DNA from 4 places in the Streptomyces sp. NPDC087215 genome. Region 3 is predicted to be linked to each of the others. Evidence: riboswitches for the same ligand, from Rfam matches in the RefSeq annotation. Region 3 holds a riboswitch; each other region holds the start of a gene.
What was found. Region 3 has a riboswitch for cobalamin ahead of ACIO92_RS32335 (acyl-CoA thioesterase). Riboswitches for the same ligand answer to the same signal wherever they lie in the genome.
Positions count from the first base shown of each region.

Region 1: linked by a shared signal. The riboswitch ahead of ACIO92_RS06580 (prenyltransferase/squalene oxidase repeat-containing protein) and the one ahead of ACIO92_RS32335 (acyl-CoA thioesterase) in region 3 are both predicted to bind cobalamin.
Region 2: linked by a shared signal. The riboswitch ahead of ACIO92_RS00450 (prenyltransferase/squalene oxidase repeat-containing protein) and the one ahead of ACIO92_RS32335 (acyl-CoA thioesterase) in region 3 are both predicted to bind cobalamin.
Region 4: linked by a shared signal. The riboswitch ahead of ACIO92_RS09050 (cobalamin biosynthesis protein) and the one ahead of ACIO92_RS32335 (acyl-CoA thioesterase) in region 3 are both predicted to bind cobalamin.

Region 1 is NZ_JBIUZD010000002.1:438,683-444,428, forward strand. It holds gene ACIO92_RS06570 (energy-coupling factor transporter transmembrane protein EcfT) at 1-268, opposite strand, end outside; gene ACIO92_RS06575 (SCO2322 family protein) at 276-971, opposite strand; gene ACIO92_RS06580 (prenyltransferase/squalene oxidase repeat-containing protein) at 968-2,215, opposite strand; cobalamin riboswitch at 2,289-2,411, opposite strand; gene ACIO92_RS06585 (MBL fold metallo-hydrolase) at 2,476-3,528, opposite strand; gene ACIO92_RS06590 (aldehyde dehydrogenase) at 3,677-5,140, shown strand; gene ACIO92_RS06595 (ferredoxin) at 5,140-5,373, shown strand; gene ACIO92_RS06600 (hypothetical protein) at 5,453-5,746, shown strand, end outside.
Region 2 is NZ_JBIUZD010000001.1:112,450-118,195, forward strand. It holds gene ACIO92_RS00440 (DUF4430 domain-containing protein) at 110-598, shown strand; gene ACIO92_RS00445 (hypothetical protein) at 673-2,085, opposite strand; cobalamin riboswitch at 2,223-2,301, opposite strand; cobalamin riboswitch at 2,415-2,552, shown strand; gene ACIO92_RS00450 (prenyltransferase/squalene oxidase repeat-containing protein) at 2,663-5,656, shown strand; gene ACIO92_RS00455 (hypothetical protein) at 5,653-5,746, shown strand, end outside.
Region 3 is NZ_JBIUZD010000023.1:6,843-12,588, forward strand. It holds gene ACIO92_RS32320 (SDR family NAD(P)-dependent oxidoreductase) at 1-769, shown strand, start outside; gene ACIO92_RS32325 (GNAT family N-acetyltransferase) at 1,184-1,978, shown strand; gene ACIO92_RS32330 (hypothetical protein) at 2,033-2,590, shown strand; cobalamin riboswitch at 2,822-2,974, shown strand; gene ACIO92_RS32335 (acyl-CoA thioesterase) at 3,047-3,535, shown strand; cobalamin riboswitch at 3,647-3,869, shown strand; gene metE (5-methyltetrahydropteroyltriglutamate--homocysteine S-methyltransferase) at 4,031-5,746, shown strand, end outside.
Region 4 is NZ_JBIUZD010000002.1:997,346-1,003,091, reverse strand. It holds gene ACIO92_RS09060 (inorganic phosphate transporter) at 345-1,619, shown strand; gene ACIO92_RS09055 (hypothetical protein) at 1,632-1,853, shown strand; cobalamin riboswitch at 1,979-2,121, shown strand; gene ACIO92_RS09050 (cobalamin biosynthesis protein) at 2,153-3,115, shown strand; gene ACIO92_RS09045 (cobyric acid synthase) at 3,112-4,620, shown strand; gene ACIO92_RS09040 (putative cobaltochelatase) at 4,733-5,746, shown strand, end outside.

The DNA.
Region 1 (5,746 bases), on a different contig from region 3:
CGCCGTACGAGCGGGCCCAGGGCGCGTCGGTGCGGCGGGCCGCGACGACGTATCCGGCGACGCCGACGATCAGCCCCAGCAGCAGCGGATTGGTGGTGCGGGAGGCGGCGACGGCGAGCCCGAGCGCCCACAGCCACCAGGCCCCGGCGTGCAGGGCGTTGCCCCGGTCGGCCTCGGGGGCGCGCAGCACGGAGGGCGGCCGGGTGCGGGGGCCGTCCTCGGGTGCCGGACGCGTCCGGGCGCGGCCCGCCCCTGCCGGGTTCGTCATGCCGGGATCATCCGCGGTGGCGGGCCTTCCAGATCGCCGCGCCGCCGAGGGCGAGGACGGCCGCGCCTCCGGCGAGCACGCCGAGGGACGGGCCGCCGCCCTCGCCGCCGGAGGAGGCGGCCGGAGCGGCGGTCGCGGTGGCGCCCGGCGTGGCGGACGGGTCGCCCGCCTGTTCGGCGACCTGTTCGCCGCAGCCGCGCGCGGGGTAGCCCGCGATCCCGCAGAGCATGGCGGCGCTGTCGTAGCGGAGGGGGGCGGCGACGGCGGCCAGCGCCTCCGCGGCCGTGGCGTCCCGGCGGACCTCGGCGCAGCCGGTCGTGACCGGCTGCGGGGGCGGGGTCTCGCCGGGCGGGGCGTCCCGGGGGCCGCCGGAGTCGACGACGACCACGACGCGCTTGGCGCCGTCCCCGGCCGCCTTCGCTCCGCAGATCCCGGCGAAGTCGGGGGCGGCGGAGGGCCGCGAGGTGTCGTCGGTGCCGCTGCTGACCGCGAAGCGGAAGCCGATGACGTCGCCGTCGGCGGGGCGGGCGGTGGCGGGGCCCTGGGTGGCGTACGCCCAGGGCTTGCCGCCGTCGCTCTGCCAGAACGACCAGTAGCGGTATCCGGCGGCCTGCGCGGGCGCCGCCGCGACCCCGGCGAGGGTGAGCAGGGCTCCGGCGGTGGCGCCCGCGAGCCGGACGCCCCTTCTCCGGGAGACGGTCACTTCTTGCGGCCGCTGACGAGGAAGCCGATGCCGACGCCGACGACCGTGCCGATGCCGATGATCCACCAGACGTCGAAGCCGGAGTTCTCGTCGTCGCTGGTGGAGGAGGCGGAGGTGTCGGGGGTCTTGGGCGCGGGCCCGGTGGCGTTGAGCTGCTCGACGAGGTCGGTGGTGCCGAACTCGCGGGGGTCGGTGTCGGTGGCGCGGGCGGCGAGGACCAGCTGCGCGTACGCGGCCGGGCCGCCTTCCTTCGCCCAGCCGGCGGAGTTCTTCTCCAGCCATTCCAGGGCGGGCTCGGCCTCCTTGGCGGCGCCGGACGCGGCGAGCGCGACGACGGCGTCGGCGGTGTTGCCGATGTCGGGCCGCTCGGTGGTGTCGGTGGCGCCGGGCATCGGCGGCAGGGTCAGGTGGCCGGTCTTCGCGAGGGCCTTCGCCAGGTAGGAGGCGCCGTTGAGGGCGGCCCGCTCGGCGGTCGGCTTGGTCAGGTCGGTGCAGGTGGGGGGCTGCTCGGGGGAGGCCTTGGTGGCGACGGGGCTCTTGCCGAGTCCGGCGAGGGTGGCGGCCGCGGTGGCGTCGGCGTTCGCGAGCAGCTCGCCGTTCTTGCCGGGCTGGTACGCGAAGGCGCCCGCGCCGTCCTTGTCGGAGCAGGGCAGCGCGAAGGTGAGGAGCGCGTCGTAGGGGGTGCGGCCCTCGGCGGAGGTGTACGAGCCGGGCTTGACGCCGGTCGCGGCGAGGGCGCCGATGACGATCGAGGTGGAGTTGGCGTCGCTGGGGCCGCCCGCTCCGTAGCCCCAGCCGCCGTCCTCGTTCTGGACGGTCCTGAGCCAGCCGGTGCCCGCCTTGACGGCCTCGTCGAGCTTCTTCGGGTCGGCGGCCTGGCGACGGACGGCGTCGAGCGCCTGCACGGCGACGGCGGTGGCGTTGGTGTCCCGCATCGTCTTGGCGTCGCAGGGCTTGCCGGTGTCGGGGCGGTAGGAGGCGAACGAGCCGTCGGCGCACTGCTGGCCGAGCAGCCAGTCCACGGCCCGGTCGGCGGGCTGGTAGCCGGTGGCGCGCTGGGCGAGGAAGGCGAGGGACTGGCGCCAGACACCGTCGTACGTGGGGTCCTTGGTGCCGTACAGACCGGGCGAGGGGGTGGCGGCGGAGGCCGAGGGGGAGGGGGCGGCGGTGGCCGCTCCCGCGGCTGCGGTGCCGAGCAGCACGGCGGCGGTGAGCGCGGCGGCGCCGTTGCGGACGGTGATCATGGGGCCCTCTCCTGCGGCCGGGCACCGGCACGCCTCGGGGGCACCTGGCTCCGGCTCCGTATTCCTCGACGGTGCCGCGGTCACGTCCCGTGCGGGGCATTCCGACTCGCTGTCCGGGGGACAGCTCTACGGCTGCGGGGTCAGTGCCGGATTCGCACCGGCTTCCCCCCGTACGGGCATGATGACGACCGGGTCAGTCTACCGGCCCGTAGGGAGGGTGCCCGGGGGCGCGGGGCGGCCCGCGCGGTGTGCGAGGTGGCTCACACGGCCAGGTAGGTGACCGGGTCGGTGCCGGGGACGGCTTCGGCGCGGCCCTGTTTGACGAGTCTGCGCAGATGGGCCTCGGCCTCGCTGACGGCGATGTTGCGGGAGGCGTGGGGGATGCGGTCCCAGGGGCGGTTCCACTCCATGCGCTCGGCGAGCTGCCAGGGGGTGAGGGGGACGGCGAGGAGCGCGAGGAGTCCGGCGAGCCGTTCCTCGTGGTGGTCGAGGAGGGCGCGGACGCGTCCGGCGGCGTCGGTGAAGGCGTGCTGGTGGGCGGGGAGGACCTCGGCGACGCCGAGGCGGCCGACGCGTTCGAGGGAGTCGAGGTAGTCGCCGAGGGGGTCGGTGGCGGCGGTGGCGCTGTCGGGGTCCTCGTACAGGCCGATGTGCGGGGAGATCCCGGGCAGCAGGTGGTCGCCGGAGAAGAGGCGGCCGTGGCCGGGGAGCCCGGCGGGGTGCTCCTCCTCCAGGTGGAGGCAGACGTGGCCGGGGGTGTGGCCGGGGGTCCAGACGGCGCGGAGCCTGCGTCCGGCGAGGCCGAGGAGTTCGCCGGGGACGATCTCGCGGTCGGGGAGGGCGGCGCGCAGCCCGGGGAGGGTGGTGGCGCGGCCGGAGTCGCGGGCGGCGCGCAGCGGGGCGAGGTGGTCCTCGGGGGCGCCGACGGCGGCGAGCTTGCGGGCGAGGTAGTCGAGCCAGGTGCCGGGCCGGGACTCGCGGGTGCGGCGGACGACGGCGGTGTCGGCGGCGTGCATGGCGATCCAGGCGCCGGACTCCTCGCGGACCCGGCCGGAGAGTCCGTGGTGGTCGGGGTGGTGGTGGGTGATGACGACGCCGTGGACGTCGGCGGGGGCGATGCCGAGGGCGGCGAGTCCGCCGGCGAGTTCGGTCCAGGAGGCGGGGTCGTCCCAGCCGGTGTCGACGAGGACCGGGCCCCGGTCGGTGTCGAGGACGTGGACGAGGGTGTGGCCGAGGGGGTTGTCGGGGATGGGCACCCGGAGGGACCAGACGCCTCCGCCGTGCTCGGTCACCTGGGGCGTGGATTCCTGCATGGGTCCTCGTCTCTCCACGGCGGTGCGGGGGTGCGGGGGGTGCTCGACCGTTGCCCATCATAACTAGAACTGGTATCAGTTCTGAGACATCGTCAGGAATCATCAGGGAATCCCCTCCGGGGTTCACCTCCTCGTGAAGGCGGCGGTCATGACCGAGCTTGTGGAGCACGGAAAGCTGTTCATCGGCGGAGAGTTGACCGATCCGCTCGGCGAGGAGGTCATCGAGGTCGTCTCGCCGCACACCGAGCAGGTCATCGGGCGGGTCCCGCACGCCTCCCGGGGCGATGTGGACCGGGCCGTCGCCGCCGCCCGGAAGGCCTTCGACGAGGGGCCCTGGCCCCGGACGACGCTGGCGGAGCGGATCGAGGTCGTCAGCCGGATCAAGGACGCCTTCGCCGTCCGGTACGAGGAGATCGCCCGGTCCATCAGCGCGCAGAACGGCTCCCCGTACTCGTGGTCCGTGCTCGCCCAGGCGCTGGGCGCGATGATGGTCTGGGACTCGGCGATCGCCGTCGCCCGTGACTTCGTGTTCGAGGAGCGGCGCGGCGGTGTGCTCGGGCCGCTGCTCGTGCGGCGGGAGCCGGTGGGCGTGGTCGCGGCGGTCGTCCCGTGGAACGTGCCGCAGTTCACCGCCGCCGCCAAGCTGGGGCCCGCGCTGCTCGCGGGCTGCGCGGTGGTCCTCAAGCCGTCGCCGGAGACGCCGCTCGACTCGTACCTCCTGGCCGACATCGCGGCGGAGGCGGGACTGCCCGAGGGGGTGCTCAGCATCCTGCCCGCCGACCGGGAGGTGAGCGAGTACCTGGTGGGGCACCCGGGCGTCGACAAGGTGTCCTTCACGGGCTCGGTCGCGGCGGGCCGCCGGGTCATGGAGGTCGCCTCCCGCAACCTCACCCGGGTCACCCTGGAGCTGGGCGGGAAGTCGGCCGCGGTGATCCTGCCGGACGCCGATCTGGACGCGGCGGTCGCCGGGATCGTGCCCGCCGCCTGGATGAACAACGGGCAGGCGTGCGTGGCCCAGACCCGTATCCTCGCCCCCCGCTCCCGGTACGGGGAGGTCGCGGAGGCGCTCGCGGCGGCGGCGGGGGCGCTGGTGGTCGGCGACCCGCTCGACCCGGCGACCCAGGTGGGGCCGCTGGTGGCCGAGCGCCAGCGGAGGCGCTCGCTCGACTACATCCGGATCGGCCAGGAGGAGGGCGCCAAGGTCCTGGCGGGCGGCGGCCGTCCGGCGGGTCTGGAGCGCGGCTGGTACGTGGAGCCGACCCTGTTCGGGGACGTCGACAACTCCATGCGGATCGCCCGCGAGGAGATCTTCGGGCCGGTGATCTGCCTCCTGCCGTACGGGGACGAGGCCGAGGCGCTGCGGCTGGCGAACGACTCCGACTTCGGGCTGAGCGGCAGCGTCTGGACCGGGGACGTGGAGCACGGCATCGACTTCGCGCGGGGCGTGCGCACCGGCACGTTCAACGTGAACACCTTCAGCCTGGACATGCTGGGCCCGTTCGGCGGATACAAGAACTCCGGCGTGGGGCGGGAGTTCGGCCCCGAGGGATTCGGCGAGTACCTGGAGCACAAGATGGTCCACCTGCCGGCGGGCTACGAGGGCGGCGCGTGATGGGCGACCGCTGGCACGTGGAGGTGGACCGGGGCGTCTGCATCGGCTCCGCCATGTGCGTGAACCACGCCCCGGACGGCTTCCGCCTCGACACGGCCCGCCAGTCCCACCCGCTCACCCCGGAGTCGGACGCGGGCGAACGCCTCCTCGCGGCGGCGGAGGGCTGCCCGGTGGAAGCGATCCTGATCACTCTGAGCGGCACGGGGGAGCCGGTGTTCCCACCGGAGGAGTAGGGGTCCGCAGGGCCCGTGGCACACTTCGTCCTTTGCTCACGGGGGTGCACAGAGCCCCGTGGCCTGGGAGGGGACAGTTGTGCGCAAGGAAGGGCGGGCCGTTCTCGCGGCCCTGGCAGTCGTGCTCGGAGCCGTGGGGTGCGGCGCGGAAGGGACCGCCGCGCCGGTGCCGTTGGCGACCGTGGTGCCCCGGCCGCCGGGGACCGGGCCGCTCACGAAGGAGGTGGTGCGGGCGGACCTCGACGGCTCGGCGGCGAACGCCCGCGTCCCGGCGAACTCACGGGGGAGCCTCACCAAGGACGTGGACGATCCGGCCAGTCCGCTGTCGTGCGTCGTCCGCTTCATGGGCTTCCACGAGGAGTCCGCGCCGGTG
Region 2 (5,746 bases), on a different contig from region 3:
AGCGCGGAGCCTCGAGCCGTCATCCCGTCGGCAGCCCGTTCCGGCTGCCGCGGCGGAGACGACGGCGGACAGGGCCGTCCGCGCGCCCGCCCCGTCCGAAAGGCATCACATGCGCCCGCACCTCGTCCGTCACGCCCTCGCCGCCACGGCAGCCCTGGGGCTCGCCCTCACCACCGCGCCCGCCATGGCGCACACCCCGCCCACCACGCACACGAACGCGGCGGTCAAGGTCACCCTGACCGTGCAGGGTCCGAACGGGCTGCTGTTCAAGGGCAAGATCAGAACCAAGGGTCATGACGTGACCACGGCCACCGGCGGGACCCACAAGTGCGACGGCACCAACGGTTCGGCCCATCCGGCGGCCGTGCCCACACCCACCGCCGCCCTTGACGACGCCGCCAGGAAGAACGGCTTCACCTGGGACGGCACCTGGTACGCCTCGTTCGACGACTTCTCCGTGGACACCATCAAGAACGTCAGCGGCGGCGGTGCGGCCTACTGGAACATCGCGGTCAACGGCACGCCCACTCCGGTCGGCGGCTGCCAGTTCAAGCTGAACGCCGGTGACGAAGTCGCCTTCACCTGGACCGCGTTCTAGCGGACTCCGGACTCCGGACTCCGTCAGGGCCGGGGGCGGGGGCCCGGCGCCATGGGCCCCCGCCCCCGGGGAGATCAGGCTCCCCAGCGGAGCGCGATCGTGTCGCCCACGTTCACCGTCTTCTCCCTGAGGGCTCCGGCGAAGGCCGAGCCGTCGACGCCGACCTTCCAGGTGTTCGCACCGCTGTCGGCCTTGCCGTTGAGCGTGGTGATCGCGCCGGTGCCCGAGGAGGGGGTGACGCCGGTGACGCAGCCGGACGGGGTCGAGGCGGTCGTCGCGGCGGCGAGGACCTCTCCGAGGGTGGTGGTCGTCGCCGTGGGCGTGAAGGACACCGAGCAGACCTTCAGGTTCCCGCTGCCGTCGTCGACGCTCAGCGCCAGCTTCGTGGCGGTGCCCGGGGTGAAGGCGGACTGGGCCGCCCACCGGGTCGCGCCCGGGGTGACCGGGACCGGCGGAGCCGTGGTGAAGCCGCCTCCGGCGACGGCGCGCAGCGCGTCGATCGAGGCGTAGGCGGAGGGAGCGGTGTCGGCGGGCTTGTACTTGAAGCCGCCCGCCGGGGAGAACTGGTTGACGATGAGGAAGTCGACCGGCGTCTTGGTGCTGACGGTGGTGAACTCCGCCGACTGCGGGTTGATCCCACAGGCGTTGAGGCCCGCGACGCCCCAGCCGTTGGAGCTGGTGTTGACCCCGTAGAGGGAGTTGAAGGCTCCCGAGGCGCTGACCAGCTTGCCCTTCAGGAAGTTCTTGGCCTGGACGACGTCCGTGTCCGTGCCGGGCACCCCGGAGGCGCACAGGGCGGCCATCGCGGCGCCGGTCATGTCGATGTCGCTCGCGGAGTTGATGCCGGTCGGGTTGCCCTCGACCTTCTGGTAGGTCCATCCGCCGTCGTTGTGCTGGTTGGCGCGCAGCTTGGCCACGAGCGCGTCGCTGAGCGCCTGCGGGACGCGGGCGGTGCCCGCCTGGGTCTTCGCGCCGCCCAGCGCGAGCGCGGCGAAGACGGTGCCGTTGAAGTTCGCGGACGGCCCGAAGTAGCCCGGCTCGGCCGTCTGCCAGTACGCGTAGACGTCCGCGACGAGGTTGCGGGAGGCGGAGACACGGGCCGGGTCGATGCCCGCGGCGTACGCGTTGAGCGTGCCGCGCTCGTAGTCGGTGACCACCGGGGTCGCCGACGGCCAGGCGGTCGTGGACAGCAGGTTGCGGTAGACGGTCCTGGCGTTCTTGGTGGTGTCGCCGCCCGGGGCGACGTCGACGACCGCCGTCCCGGACGCGGCGAAGGCGCTGAACGCCCACTCGTTGGAGAGACCCGATCCGGCGTAGGAACCGTCCGCCGCCTGGAGGGACTTGAGGTAGGCGACGCCGTTGGTCCTGGACGTGGCGATCTGCGCGGGGGTGGAGGTCGCGAGGGCGAGCGGCGCGGTGAGGGCGAGGGCGCCGAGCGCGGCGGGCACCGCGAGCGCGAGGCGGCGGGAGGTGCGGGGACGGGACATGGCCTGCTCCTGGAGATCGGCGGACGCCGACCGCTCCGGGGTCATGCCGCGTGCCGCCGTGGGGGAGCACGGCCGGGCATGGCCGGGGGCCGCCGTCCGGAACGCGTGGTACGGCTTCCTGCACTGCATCGCCGTATGGGCATTCGGGCTCGGGAGCGGCCCCCGCCGTCCCATACCGCTGCGCGTCAGCTCCGGCCTCGCACCGGATTCCCCCATGTGGCAGCCCAGGACGCTACCCGAGTGGTCGAGGGACCGCCAGCCGTGGCGGGTTCTGTCGCGGCAGCTCACGGTCCGGCGCCGGGGACCGGGCGCGGACCGTCTTGACGGCCTGAACTGATCCGTGTTGCACTCCGGCTGACATTCATTCAGCACCAGGGGAAGCCGGTCGAACTCCGGCACTGACCCGCAACCGTAGGCCCGGCCCCGCCGGGCGAGTCGGAATGCCTGGGGCTGGGACATCGGTACGAAGAGCGCCGTCGCGGACTACGGCGTGGTCATCAGCGCCTCCCCGTGGCACCACGCCGTGTGGGGGCGCGTCGCCACGCACGCAGCCGCCCGGCAGAGACGAGGGGCCGCGGTGGGGACCGAACAGCAGGCGAAACGCCGGCCGGGAGCGGGACGGCGACCGCTGTCCCTCCTGACCGCCACCTTCCTGACGCTCGGCGCCGGAGTGGTGTTCCTCACGCAGGCCCCGTCGGCCGGGGCCGCTCCGGTCGAGAAGTGCACCCGCACGAAGGGCGCCGTCGTCGCCGTGGACTTCGGGCACTGGGGCGGCCCGGTGGTCCGCGGCTGCGACACCACCCCCACCACCGGCTACGAACTGCTCAGGTCCGGCGGGTTCGGCACCACCGGAACGGGACACGACGGTCCCGGGTTCCTCTGCCGCATCGGCAACAGCGTCTTCAAGAACGGCAAGCAGCACCCGACCCCCGCCGAGGAGGACTGCGTCCTCACCCCGCAGGCCACCGCCTACTGGTCGTACTGGATCGCCTCCCCCGGCCAGCGGAGGTGGACGTACAGCCCGCTGGGCGCCATGTCGCGCACCCTCAAGCCCGGCGACGTGGACGCCTGGGTCTTCGGCGGCACCGACATCGGCGGCACCAGGGGCAGGCCCACCTTCACCCCCGACGACGTCCGCCCGCCGGGCGGCGACCCGCCCGCCCCGGGCGACCCGGCCGCGCCGGACGTGCCCCCGGGGCGGGTCGACCTGTCCGCCGCGACCCGCTGGCTCACGGAGCGGCTGACGAACGGGCAGCGTGTCGTCGTCGACGGCGACACGGCACCGAACTACCTCGCCACCACCGAGGTCGCCTACGCGCTGGCCTCCCTCGGCGACGCGAACCCGACGACCCGCAGGATCGCCGACTACCTGGGCAGGGCCGAGCACACCGAGGCGTACGCCTACCCGGCGGGGAAGGACGAGGCGCCCGACGCCACCGCCGCCGCCCGCCTCGCGCTCGTCGCCGAGGCCACCGGCAAGGACCCCCGGGCCTTCGGCGGCCACGACCTCCTCGGCGATCTGCTGGCGAACGTCTGCCTCAGCGGCTCCGACGCGCCGCAACCCGTCCCCGGCTGCGCGACCCGGGGCGACTTCCGTACGACGGGGCAGACCGAGGGCCAGGCCCTGGCCGTGATCGCGCTGCTGAGCGGCGGGGTGAAGCCACCGGCCGACGCCGTGACCCGGCTGGCCCGGCTCCAGTGCGACGACGGCGGATTCCCCAGCTTCCTGATCCTGGACGGCCAGCCGTGCGAGAGCGAGGCCGGAAGCACCGCCCTCGTCGCCCTCGCGCTCCAGACGGCCGGCGGTCACACCCCCGTGGTGACCAGGGCCCGGTCCTCGCTCAAGAAGGCCCAGTTCCGGACGGGCGCCTGGCCCGCGGCCTCGTACAGCGTCCCGGGCAGCGCCCACGCCACCGGCTGGGCGGCCCAGACCCTGCGGGCCCTGGGTGACAGGGCGCACGCGGACGCGGCGGTCTCCTGGCTCTCGCGGCAGCAGCTCCCCGGGGGCGGCTTCGCCTTCGAGGAGGGCGGCACGGACCCGCTGCTCTACGCGACCACCGCGGCGGTCGTCGCGGGCGCGAAGAGCGATCTGGTGACGCTGACCACCCCGGAGCCCGTGACCCCGCCGACCACGCCCCCGACCACTCCGCCCACGACGAAGCCCACCGCTCCCCCGGCGGGTGAGGGCCCGGACCTGAGGAAGGGTTCGGCCTACCTCGCCGACCACCAGCGGCTGGTCAGGGGCCGCTACTACGAGGCCGGGCGCGGCTTCGCCGAGTACGGCCTGACCATCGACGGCGCCTACGCGCTCGCCGCCACCGGCCACGACGACACCACCCTGCGCAACATCGTCGACTTCCTCGACAAGGGCGGCAGGGACGCCATGGGCCGGGACGTCCACGACTGGACGAAGATCGGGACGAAGTACGCCGGCGGCGGCTTCATCGGCAAGGCGGCGGTGCTCGCCGAGTCCGTGGGCCGTGACCCCCGCGACTTCGGCGGGCGGGACCTCATCGGCGCCCTCGCCGAGGGCGTCTGCCCGGCGGCGACCCCGGCGACGCCGAGGAAGTGCGCGGCCAAGGGCAACTACACGTACGCGACCTCCGTCTTCTCCCAGTCCCTCGGCGTCATCGCCCAGGTCCGGGCGGGCGAGTCGGCCGCCGCGGCCGGGCCGATCGCCTATCTGAAGAGCCTCCAGGACCCGTCCACGGGCGCCTGGCCCAGCCTCATCGGCGAGCGGAGCGCGAACGAGGTCGACTCGACCGCGATGGCCGCGATGGCCCTGCACCTGCTGCCCGACGCCGCCTCCCGGGCGGCCGTGGACAGGTCCCTGGCCTGGCTGGCCGCCCAACAGCTCCCGGACGGAGGGTTCATGGGCGCCTCCGGCAACTCCGTGAACTCGGCCGCCCTCGCCGTGCAGGGCCTGTCGCTGGACGCCGGAAAGTACCCGGCCCAGATCGCCGGGGCCAGGAAGTTCCTCGCCTCGCAGCAGAACGAGGACGGCGGGTTCACCATCGCCGAGGGCGCCCAGCCCGGATCGGACGTCCGCGCGTCCGCGCAGGCGGTCGGCGGGGCCACCGGCATCTCCTTCGGCGTACTGGCCCGTGACCTGAGCGGCACCACCCCCGAACCGGTCCCGAGCGTCTCCCCGTCGACGCCGCTGATCATCACCCCGGGCGAGGAGACCGGCGGCTCCGGGGGTACGGCCTCCGGCACGGGCGGCGGCAGCCTCGCCGCGACCGGCTCCCGGACGACCGGCCTCGCCGTCGCTGCGGTCCTCCTGGTCCTCGGCGGCTGGATCACGACCCGGACCGCCCGGGTCCACCGCACGAGCACCGAAGGCCCGGCACTCACGCTGGGCCGCAGGGCCATCGGCAGGTCGAGGCCGGCATCCGGCCGCAGGGCCGAGGGCGGGCCGGGACCCATACCCGGCCGCACGGCCGACAGCGGCCGTGCGGTCATGCCCGGCCGCGCCACCGCCGAGGTCCGGACGCCCGCGCCCGGCCGTACGACCACCGACGGTCCGACGTCCACACCCAGCAGCACGACCACCGACGGGGGCCCGGCGTGACCGCGCGCCGCGCCGCGCGCGCCCTCGCCCGTACGGCCACCGCGCTGGGGCTGACGGTGGCGGCCCTCGCCGCCACCACGGCCCCCGCCG
Region 3 (5,746 bases):
CGGGGCGAGCTCCGGCATCGGCCACCAGACCGCGCGGCTGCTCGCCGAACGCGGCGCCACGGTCCTGCTGCACGGCAGGACCCAGGAGGAGGCGCGCGCCGCCGTCGACCGGCTCGTCACGCTCTCCGGCGTACCCGGCGCCCGACTGCGCGCCCACGGGGCCGACTTCACCCGTCTGGAAGAGGTGGAGCGACTGGCGGTGCGGGTCCTGGCCGAGCACCCGCGACTGGACGTCCTCGTCAACAACGCGGGCATGGCCGCGCCCGAGCAGCACACCGTCACCGCCGACGGCAACGAGATCGCCTTCCAGGTCAACTTCCTCGCCCACTACCTCCTCACCCATCTCCTGGAGCCCGCCCTGACCCGCGGCACCGGCGGCCGGGTCGTCAACGTCTCGTCCGCGCTGCACCGCACGGGCTCGATCCAGTGGAACGACCCGAACCGCACCCGCCGTTACTCCCGGCTCGCCGCCTACGCGCAGTCGCAGCTGGCCCTCACGGTCTTCGCCGCCGACCCGCGCGTCACCGCCGTCTCCGTGCACCCCGGCATCTGCGCCACCAGCCTCCTGCCGCTGTACGCGCACGAGGGCGAGGCCCCGGCCGAGGGAGCGGCGCACGTCGTACGGCTCTGCGACCCGGCGACCGAGATCGTGAACGGCGCCTACTACGACCGTGAGCACCGCGTCGCCCCCGCCCCGGCCGCCACCGAGGAACGCACGGTGAAGCGCCTCAACAAGCTCGCCGGACTCCTCGTCGGTCACACCGCCTGAAGGAGGCACCCGCCATGTCCCAGCGCGCCCGCAAGAAGAAGGCCCGCCGCAAGAAGAAGGCGAACCACGGCCGCAGGGCCGGCGGGGGCTGACCCCGCGCGGGGCGGGGCTCGTGGACCGGGCGGGGCGGACCGGGCGGGGCGGGGCTCGCGGGCCGGGTGGCCGTACGACCCGACCCGAACCGGCCCCGCCGGAGCGAACCACCCGGCCCCGAACCGCCCCACCGAGCGGACCGCCCCACCCGGACCCACCCGGACCGACGCGGACCGCCCCGGCCCGACCGGCCCGCCGGACCGACCGGACCGACCGGACCGACCGGACCGCCGAGGCAGGGCACCTCACCCCGACCGGCGCCACCGGGGCGGCCCCAGCCCTTCGGCGGGCCGCCCCCTCCCCCGTACCCCTGGAGGCATCGTGATCCCGCACCCCGCCCATCAACCCCCCGCCCCCGCGCGGTCGTTCGTCTCCGGCGCACCGGGGACCGGTGCGCTGGCCGAGCACGTCATCGCCACCCGGCAGGGCTCCTGGTGGACCGACCGTCCGGCGCACCCCCGGGTCGTCGCCGTCACCTGCGGCGGCCACGCCCTCCTGGCCGGTGACCCGACCGCGCTCGTCCCGGCGGACCTGGCCCCGCTGGCCGGTCACCACGTGGAGGCGTCGGCACGGTTCCTGCCGGTGCTGGCCGCCGCGTTCGACCGTCTGCACCCCTGGGACCGGATGCTGTACGTGCACCGCGAGCCCGGGATGCCGCCGCGCCTGCCGCGCGGGGTGACGGTCCGTCGGCTGACGGCCGGGGACGCCCGCGCGCTCGCCGCGGTCGCCCCCGACCTCGACCGCGTCCACGCGACCTGGGGCGGCCCGGCAGCGCTCGCCGCCTCGGGGCACGCCTGGGCGGCCTTCCGCAAGGGGCGGGTCCTCGCCGTGGCGTGCGCCCGGTTCACGGGGAGCCGGTACGAGGACGTGGCCTGCGCCACCGCCCCCGGGGAACGGCGGCAGCACCTCGGTCTGGCCTGTGTCGAGGGCCTGACCGCCGATGTCGCCGCGCGCGGGCACACCGCGACCTGGAGCTGTTCGCGGGAGAACCGGGCGAGCCGTCTGCTCGGCTGGTCGGCCGGTTTCCGGCTGGTGCGGGAGTACGTCCACCACTCGACCGGGCCCTTCACCGCCACCACCGTCAGCGGGACGTCAAATCTGCCCGCCGCCGCGTAAACACCGCGTTGTCCGGGGCTGTTGGGGGCGCTCCGGGGTCCTAGCGTCGGCGCCATGCAGCCTCCTGTCCGTACTCCCGCACCCGGCTCCGCCCCCGTGCCCGGTCCCTCCTCCGACGTCCTGCACGACAGCGGATGGCCGGGCGAGGCCCGTGCGGCGGCCGTCTGCGCGGGCCTTCTGCTGGGGACGTCACTGGGCGTCGACGCCGGGGCGTACGGGCTGCCGCTGTCCCACGCCCTCGGCTGGATCGCGCTGTCGGCGCTGCTGTTCGTGGTCCTGCTGCCCGCACGGGTCAGCCTGGCGCCGGGGCTGCTGACGGTCCGGGGGCTGTGGTTCACCAGGACGGTCCGCACCGACCGGATCACGGCGGTCGCGTGGCCGACGGGCACCGCCCGGCGGCTGCGCCTGCGCGACGGGGAGGGCGGGTGGGCCGAGGTGGACCTCCGGGTCCTCCTGGACAATCCGGTCCTGTGGCTGAGGATCGAGTCCGCGGCGCTGTCGGCCCGGCGGCGGGGGACCCTGGCCCACGGCACGGCCGACCTGGCACGGCTCGCGCTCCGCGTCGACACCGAGACGACCCGCTCCGTCCTGAGGGCCTCCGGTCTCGGGTAGCGCCTGTCCGGCGGATCGCCGTGCGAACGATCACACGGCCGCGCGCACGGTACGCGTCGTCGGTGTGACCGAGGAGAGGCCCCGGACCGGTGGGAGGGGCGGCCCGGCGGGGGAGGGGTGCTCCCACGGGTCGGCGGGGGTACGTCCTCGCTCGCCCGGACCGCCGTGCGGTGGACGGCACGTAGGCTGGTGGGGCAGCTGGTTCGCCCCGCCCGCCAGGCGGGAGCGTCGTAAGAGGGAACCCGGTGGGAATCCGGGACTGCCCCGCAGCGGTGAGCGGGAACGACCGCCGTCATACGCACTGGGCCCGGCACACCGGACCCGGGAAGCGACGGCCACTAGGTGAACTCCCCCAGGAGAACGCGCCCGCGAGTCCGAAGACCTGCCCGCTGTCCGCGCGCCGGACACCCCGTGCGCGCGGAACCGCCGAGCCGCGACTCGCGAAGGAGAGTTGACGTGGCAGATCCCACCGTCACCGGCCTTGCCGCAGACCCCACCGACACCCCCAGCCCCGCCCGTAATCCCGTTCCCCGTCCGGGAAAGACCCCGGACGACTCCCGGGTGGTCCTCGCCCACATCATGAGCGACCACGACACCAATCTGTACGGCACCATCCACGGCGGGGTGATGATGAAGCTCATCGACGACGCCGCCGCGGCCGCCGCCGGACGGCACGCCGGCGGGCCCGCCGTGACCGCGTCCGTCGACCGGATGACGTTCCTGGCCCCCGTACGGGCCGGGGACCTGCTGAGCGTGGAGGCCGGGCTCGAACGGGCCGGACGGACCTCCATGACCGTCGGCGTGCGGGTGACCGCCGAACGCTGGAACGACTCCGGTCCCGTCACCGAAGTGGCCACGGCCTTCCTCACCTTCGTGGCGATCGACGCGGACGGCGGTCCGCGTCCCGTGCCCGCCCTCGTCACGGCGCTGCCCGGCCTGTCCTGAGGGGAGCCGGGGCCGCCGCCCCTCCGGGGGCCGCGGCCCCGTGCCGTACGGATCAGGTCAGGGACCGTCCGGGATTCGGACAACATCCGGCGCTCGTCCGGCGCGACCCGTACCCTGGCGCGTGCAGCTGGTTCGCCCCGTCCGCCAGACGGGAGCGTCGCAAGAGGGAACCCGGTGGGAATCCGGGACTGCCCCGCAGCGGTGAGCGGGAACGACCGCCGTCATACGCACTGGGTCCGAGACACCGGACCTGGGAAGCGACGGCCACTAGGTGAACTCCCCCAGGAGAACGCGCCCGCGAGTCCGAAGACCTGCCCGTTGCCCGCACGCGGACGATTCCGCGCGCGGTCATCCGGTGACCTCGAGGGCGGGTCGGCGACCATACGGGCGTACAGCCGTGCCATGCCGCGCACGCGTCCCTCCGTTTCCGGTCACTCCTTCCGCGTCTCGTCAGGTCTCCGGACCTCAGGGATCCATCTCGTGAAGGAGATCTCCGTGACCACGAAGTCCGCAGCCCCGGCGGCACGCGCCACCGTGTACGGCTACCCCCGTCAGGGCCGTGACCGTGAACTCAAGAAGGCGGTCGAGGGCTACTGGAAGGGCCGGGTCACCGCCGACGCCCTCCATGCCGTCGCCGCGGGACTGCGCCGGGCGAACTGGCTCGAACTCTCCGGGGCGGGCATCGCCGAGGTGCCGACCGGCGACTTCTCGTTCTACGACCACGTCCTGGACACCAGCGTGATGGTGGGCGCTGTCCCCGGCCGGCACCGGGACGCCGTGGCCGCCGACGTCACCGACGGCTACTTCGCCATGGCCCGTGGCACCCAGGATGTCGCCCCGCTGGAGATGACCAAGTGGTTCGACACCAACTACCACTATTTGGTACCCGAGTTGGGTCCCGACACCGTCTTCGTCGCGGACTCCACCAAGCAGGTCACGGAGCTGCGGGAGGCCCTCGCCCTCGGTCTGGCCGCCCGTCCCGTCCTGGTCGGACCGATCACCTACCTCCTGCTCGCCAAGCCCGCTCCGGGGGTGGCCGAGGACTTCCAGCCGCTGACCCTCCTGGACCGGCTCCTGCCCGTGTACGCCGAAGTGCTCGCGGACCTGCGCGCGGCGGGCGCGGAATGGGTGCAGCTCGACGAGCCCGCCCTCGTACAGGACCGCACGCCCGCCGACCTGAACACCGCCGCCCGCGCCTACCGTGACCTCGGCGCCGTCGAGGACCGGCCGAAGATCCTCGTGGCCTCCTACTTCGACCGGCTCGGCGACGCCCTCCCGGTCCTCGCCAAGGCGCCCGTGGAGGGGCTCGCCCTGGACTTCACCGGGCCCGCCGCCGCCAACCTGGCCGGGCTCGCCGCCGTCGGCGGACTGCCGGGGAAGCGACTCGTCGCGGGCGTGGTCGACGGCCGCAACATCTGGGCCGACGACCTCCAGAAGTCCCTCACCACCCTCGGCACCCTCCTCGGTCTCGCGGACCGCGTGGACGTCTCCGCCTCCTGCTCGCTGCTCCACGTGCCGCTCGACGCCACGGCCGAGAAGGACATCGACCCGCAGATCCTGCGCTGGCTGGCCTTCGCCCGGCAGAAGACCGCCGAGACCGTCACCCTGGCCGCCGGACTCTCCCGGGGCACCGACGCCATCGCCGGTGAACTGGCCGCCAACCGTGCCGCGCTCTCCTCCCGCGCCGAGTCCCCCCTCACCCGCGACCCGGCCGTACGCGCCCGCGTCGCGGCCGTCACCGACACGGACGGCCGCCGCTCCCGGCCCTATCCGGAGCGGGCCGCCGCCCAGCGGGCGCACCTGGGCCTGCCGCCGCTGCCGACCACCACCATCGGATCCTTCCCGCAGACCACGGAACTGCGCACCGCCCGCGCGGACCTGCGCGCGGGCTCGCTCGACGCGGCGGGTTACGAGGAGCGGATCAGGGCCGAGATCCGGGAGGTGATCGCCTTCCAGGAGAAGACCGGCGTCGACGTCCTCGTCCACGGAGAGCCCGAACGCAACGACATGGTGCAGTACTTCGCCGAGCAGCTCGACGGCTACCTCGCCACCCGGCACGGCTGGGTGCAGTCGTACGGCACCCGGTACGTCAGGCCGCCGATCCTCGCCGGTGACATCTCCCGCCCGAAGCCGATGACGGTGCGCTGGACCGCGTACGCCCAGTCCCTCACCGCCAAGCCGGTCAAGGGGATGCTCACCGGTCCGGTCACC
Region 4 (5,746 bases), on a different contig from region 3:
TGCCACCGGACGGGGCCGGCCGGGGGTGCGGGGAGCGGGTCCGGGGGTCCCCCGGGGGAGTGACATGAGTCTCCTCAGGGGGGTCCCCCGGTCGGATGGTCCGGTCCGGGGAGCGGAACCGGGTGGCGGGGGTGGAACCGGGACAGGTCGTACGTGCCCGGTGTCGTCCGGGATTACCCGGGGTTGCGGGGTGACCGCATCGTGGACAGCGGGTGCTCCGGAGCCGTAAACGGAATCTGTTGACACCGGATAGAGACACCGTCGCGCCCTACCCAGTTCACCTTCCGTTCACCCAGGTTGCTTACGTTCGGCTGGCCACTGACGTCAAACGATTGCCTGGGTAAATGGAACACATCACGCTGCTGCTCGCCATTGTGGTCGTGACAGCTCTCGTGTTCGATTTCACGAACGGTTTCCACGACACCGCGAACGCGATGGCCACGACCATCTCGACCGGTGCGCTCAAGCCCAAGACGGCGGTGGCCATGTCCGCCGTGCTCAACCTCGTCGGCGCGTTCCTGTCCGTGGAGGTCGCCAAGACGATCTCCGGCGGGATCATCAACGAAGAGGGCATCAGAACAGAGGTGATCTTCGCCGCGCTGGTCGGCGCGATCCTGTGGAACCTGCTGACCTGGCTCCTGGGCCTGCCGTCCAGCTCCTCCCACGCCCTCTTCGGCGGCCTCATCGGCGCCGCGGTCATGTCGGCCGGCTGGTCGGCCGTGAACGGCTCCACGATCATCACCAAGGTGCTGATCCCGGCCATCGCCGCCCCGCTCGTCGCCGGTCTCGCCGCGATGCTGGCGACCCGTCTGACGTACAAGATCGGCGCGAAGACCGAGCAGAAGCACACCGCCAAGGGCTACCGGGTCGGCCAGATCGCCTCCGCCGGTCTCGTCTCCCTGGCCCACGGCACCAACGACGCGCAGAAGACGATGGGCATCATCACCCTCGCGCTGGTCACCCAGGGCGTCGTCGCCCCCGGTGCCAACCCGCCCTTCTGGGTCATCGTCTCCGCCGGTGTCGCCATCGCCCTCGGCACCTACCTCGGCGGCTGGCGCATCATCCGCACCATGGGCAAGGGCCTCACCGACCTCCAGCCGCAGCAGGGCTTCACCGCCCAGACCAGCGCCGCGACGGTCATCCTGGCCTCCTCGCACCTCGGCTTCTCCCTCTCCACCACCCAGTCCTGCTCGGGTGCCGTGATGGGTGCCGGTCTCGGCCGCAAGGGCGGTGTCGTCCGCTGGTCGACCGCGACCCGGATGTTCGTCGCCTGGGGCCTGACCCTGCCCGCCGCGGGTCTGGTCGGCGCCGGTGCCGAGTTCCTCACCAAGCAGGGCCCCTGGGGCATCGCCGCCACCGCGGCCGTCCTGATCGGCGGCTCGGCCTACATCTGGGTGCTGTCCCGCCGCAAGCCGGTCGACCACCACAACGTCAACGAGGTCGAGTCCGACGCCCCGGCGGAGCCCGCGGGCGTGGTGACCACCGCGATGGCCGCCGTCACCCCGCCGCCCCCGGCCGGCTCCTTCGCCGCCGTCACGGACGCGGACCTGAAGGCGACCATCCCGGCCCCGGCCCCCATCGACCCGTCCGCTCCCCCGGCCTCCGCCGCAGCGGTGTAAGGAACGAACGACATGAAGATCGACTGGGCGGCCCTCGGCTCCGTGTTCGGAGTCAGCCTCGTGGCCACTCTCGCCCTCGTGGGCCTCTTCACCCTCGGCATCGTCGGCCTCTCCAAGCAGGAGCAGGCCGCCGCGCGGGGCGGCTCCGCCGTCCTGGCCCGCACCGGCGCCTACGCCTGCTTCGCCCTGTGCGTCGCGGCCGTGTCGTACGGCATCTACCTGATCGTCGCCTGACGGTCCACCCCCCGGAGGCCGGGTGGCCGCACCTCGTGTGCGGTCACCCGGCCTCCGTGCGCGTCCGGGCCCTGTCTGTGGTGCTCCGCACAGTGCCCCGCCGCAGGTCAACGGTGAGTTGACGGCTGTTCTCGGGGCGTGGTGGACTGCCGGGGCCAAGACGGCGGCAGAAGAGGAAGTCCGGTGCGAATCCGGCGCGGTCCCGCCACTGTGACCGGATCCGAGGGTCCGGGAGCCAGGAACTCTCGCCGCCGGTGACGTCGATCCAGGGCGCGGACCCTGAGTGAGGACGGAGCGCCATGCCCGGCCGCCCCAGTACCACCGGTGTGTTCGCGTGCGGCACCGCCGCCGGTCTCGCCGTGGACCTGCTCGTCGGCGACCCCCGGAGGGGCCATCCCGTCGCCGCGTTCGGCCGGGCCGCCGCCGCCGTCGAGGACCGCCTCCACCACGACCACCGGGGCTGGGGCACGCTGCACACCGCCGTCTGCGCCGGAACCGCCGCGGCCCTGGGCGCCCTCGCCGCGCGGACCGTGCGCGACCGGCCGTCCGCCGCCGTCGCCCTCACCGCCGTCTCCGTCTGGGCCGTCGTCGGCGGGACGACCCTGGGCCGGGAGGCCCGCGCGATCGGCGGGGCGCTGGCCGCCGGGGACCTGGAGGCGGCCCGGGAGCGGCTGCCGCACCTGTGCGGGCGCGACCCGCAGTCCCTGGACGGGCCCGCGATGGCCCGCGCGGTCGTCGAGTCCGTCGCCGAGAACACCTCCGACGCCGTGGTCGGCGCCCTGTTCTGGGGCGCGGTCGCGGGCGTGCCGGGGCTCCTCGGCTTCCGGGCCGTCAACACCCTGGACGCGATGGTCGGCCACAAGTCCGCGCGGCACCGGCGCTTCGGCTGGGCCTCGGCCCGGCTCGACGACCTCGCGGGCTGGCCCGGCGCCCGGCTGACGGCCGCCCTCGCGACCGTCGCGGGCGGGGACCCGCGCGGGTCCGTACGGGCCTGGCGGGCGGACGCGGCGCGCCACCCCAGCCCCAACGCGGGCCCCGTCGAGGCGTCCTTCGCGGGCGCGCTCGGCGTCCGGCTCGGCGGCACCCTCGCGTACGGCGGCCGGGTCGAGCACCGGCCGGTGCTCAACGCGACGGGCCGGGCCGTCGAGGTGCCCGACATCGAACGGGCGGTCCGGCTGTCCCGCCGGGTCACCGCGCTCACCCTGGCCGTCTGCGTGGGCGGCCGGATACTGACCGACACCGTGAAGCGGAGGACGAAGTGAGGGGTGGGGGGCTGCTGGTCGCCGGTACGACGTCCGACGCCGGGAAGAGCGTCGTGACGGCCGGGATCTGCCGCTGGCTGGTCCGCGCGGGCCTGAAGGTGGCGCCGTTCAAGGGGCAGAACATGTCCCTGAACTCCTTCGTGACCCGCGAGGGCGCCGAGATAGGCCGGGCCCAGGCCATGCAGGCGCAGGCCGCCCGGGTGGAGCCGACGGCGCTGATGAACCCGGTGCTCCTCAAGCCGGGCGGCGACCGCTCCAGCCAGGTCGTCCTGATGGGCCGGCCGGTGGGTGAGATGAGCGCCCGGGGCTACCACGGCGGACGGCAGAAGGAGCTGTTCGAACCGGTGATGGCCTGCCTGGAGGAGCTGCGGAGCAGCTACGACGCGGTGATCTGCGAGGGCGCGGGCAGCCCCGCCGAGATCAACCTGCGGCGCACCGACATCGTCAACATGGGGGTCGCGCGGGCCGCGCGGCTGCCCGTCGTGGTCGTCGGCGACATCGACAGGGGCGGGGTCTTCGCCCAGTTCTTCGGCACGACGGCGCTGCTGGCCCCCGAGGACCAGGAACTGGTCGCCGGATACCTGGTGAACAAGTTCCGGGGCGATGTGAGCCTCCTCGAACCGGGCCTCGACATGCTGCACGGGCTGACCGGCCGCCGCACCTTCGGCGTCCTGCCGTACGCGCACGGCCTCGGCATCGACGAGGAGGACGGGCTGCGCGTCTCGCTGCGCGGCACGGTCCGCGAGTCGGTCGTCGCCCCGCCGGTCGGCGCGGACGTGCTGCGGGTCGCCGTCTGCGCCGTACCGCTGATGTCCAACTTCACGGACGTGGACGCGCTGGCGGCCGAGCCGGGCGTCGTCGTCCGGTTCGTCGACCGGCCCGAGGAACTCGTCGACGCGGACCTCGTCGTCGTGCCCGGCACCCGGGGCACGGTCCGGGCGCTGGCCTGGCTGCGCGAGCGGGGACTCGCCGACGCCCTCGTCCGGCGCGCGGCCGAGGGCCGTCCGGTGCTGGGGATCTGCGGCGGCTTCCAGGTCCTCGGCGAGCACATCGACGACGAGGTCGAGTCGAGGGCGGGGGCCGTCGCCGGGCTCGGGCTGCTGCCCGTACGGGTCCGCTTCGCCCGCGAGAAGACCCTCGCCCGGCCGTCCGGCGAGGCCCTCGGGGAACGGGTCGAGGGGTACGAGATCCACCACGGCGTCGCCGAGGTGCTGGGCGGCGAGACGTTCCTCGACGGATGCCGGGCGGGGTCCGTGTGGGGCACCCACTGGCACGGCTCGCTGGAGAGCGACGGTTTCCGGCGCGCGTTCCTGCGGGAGGTCGCCGCGGCGGCCGGGCGCCGCTTCGTCCCGGCGCCGGACACCTCGTTCGCGGCGCTCCGCGAGGAGCAGCTCGACCGGCTCGGCGACCTGATCGAGGAACACGCGGACACCGACGCGCTGCTGCGGCTGATCGAGGACGGTCCGCCGCCCGGCCTGCCGTTCGTACCGCCGGGAGCGCCGTGAGCGCGGGAGGGCCGCCGGGCGCGGGCGCCCGTACGGCCGTCCCCGCCGGCACCGGAAGCGCGGGGTCCCGGACGGGACGCCCGTGGAGCGAACTCGACGAAAGGACCGGCCGATGAACGCCCGGTATCCGTTCACCGCCGTCGTCGGCATGGACGACCTGCGGCTCGCGCTGCTGCTCAACGCCGTCAGCCCGGCCGTGGGCGGGGTGCTGGTCCGGGGCGAGAAGGGGACCGCGAAGTCCACCGCCGTCCGGGCGCTCGCCGAACTGCTGCCGCCGGTGCCGGTCGTCGCGGGCTGCCGGTTCAGCTGCGACCCGGCCTCGCCCGACCCGGGCTGCCCCGACGGCCCGCACGACACCGCCCCGGCGGCGGAGCGGCCCGCGCGGATGGTCGAGCTGCCCGTCGGCGCCTCCGAGGACCGGCTCGTCGGCGCCCTCGACTTCGAGAAGGCGCTCGCCGAGGGCGTGAAGGCCTTCGAGCCGGGGCTGCTCGCCGCCGCGCACCGGGGCATCCTGTACGTCGACGAGGTCAACCTGCTGAGCGACCACCTCATCGACCACCTGCTCGACGCCGCCGCCATGGGCTCCTCGCACGTGGAGCGCGAGGGCGTCTCCGTGCGGCACGCCGCCCGCTTCCTGCTCGTCGGGACGATGAACCCCGAGGAGGGCGAGCTGCGGCCGCAGCTGCTCGACCGCTTCGGCCTCACCGTGGAGGTCGCGGCCTCCCGGGAGCCCGCGCAGCGGGTGGAGGTGGTGCGGCGGCGGCTCGCGTTCGAGGACGACCCGGCCGCGTTCGCCGCGCGCTGGGCCGACGAGGAGTCCGCGCTGCGGGCCCGGATCGTCGCCGCCCGCGAACGGCTGCCGCAGGTGGTCCTCGGGGACGCGGCACTGCTCCAGATCGCCGCGACCTGCGCCGCGTTCGAGGTGGACGGGATGCGCGCCGACATCGTGATGGCCCGGACCGCGACCGCGCTCGCCGCGTGGGCGGACCGGACCGAGGTGGACTCGCAGGACGTACGGCAGGCGGCGCTCCTCGCGCTGCCCCACCGTCGCCGCCGCAACCCCTTCGACGCGCCCGGTCTCGACGAGGACAAGCTCGACGAGACCCTGGAGCGCTTCAAGGGCGAG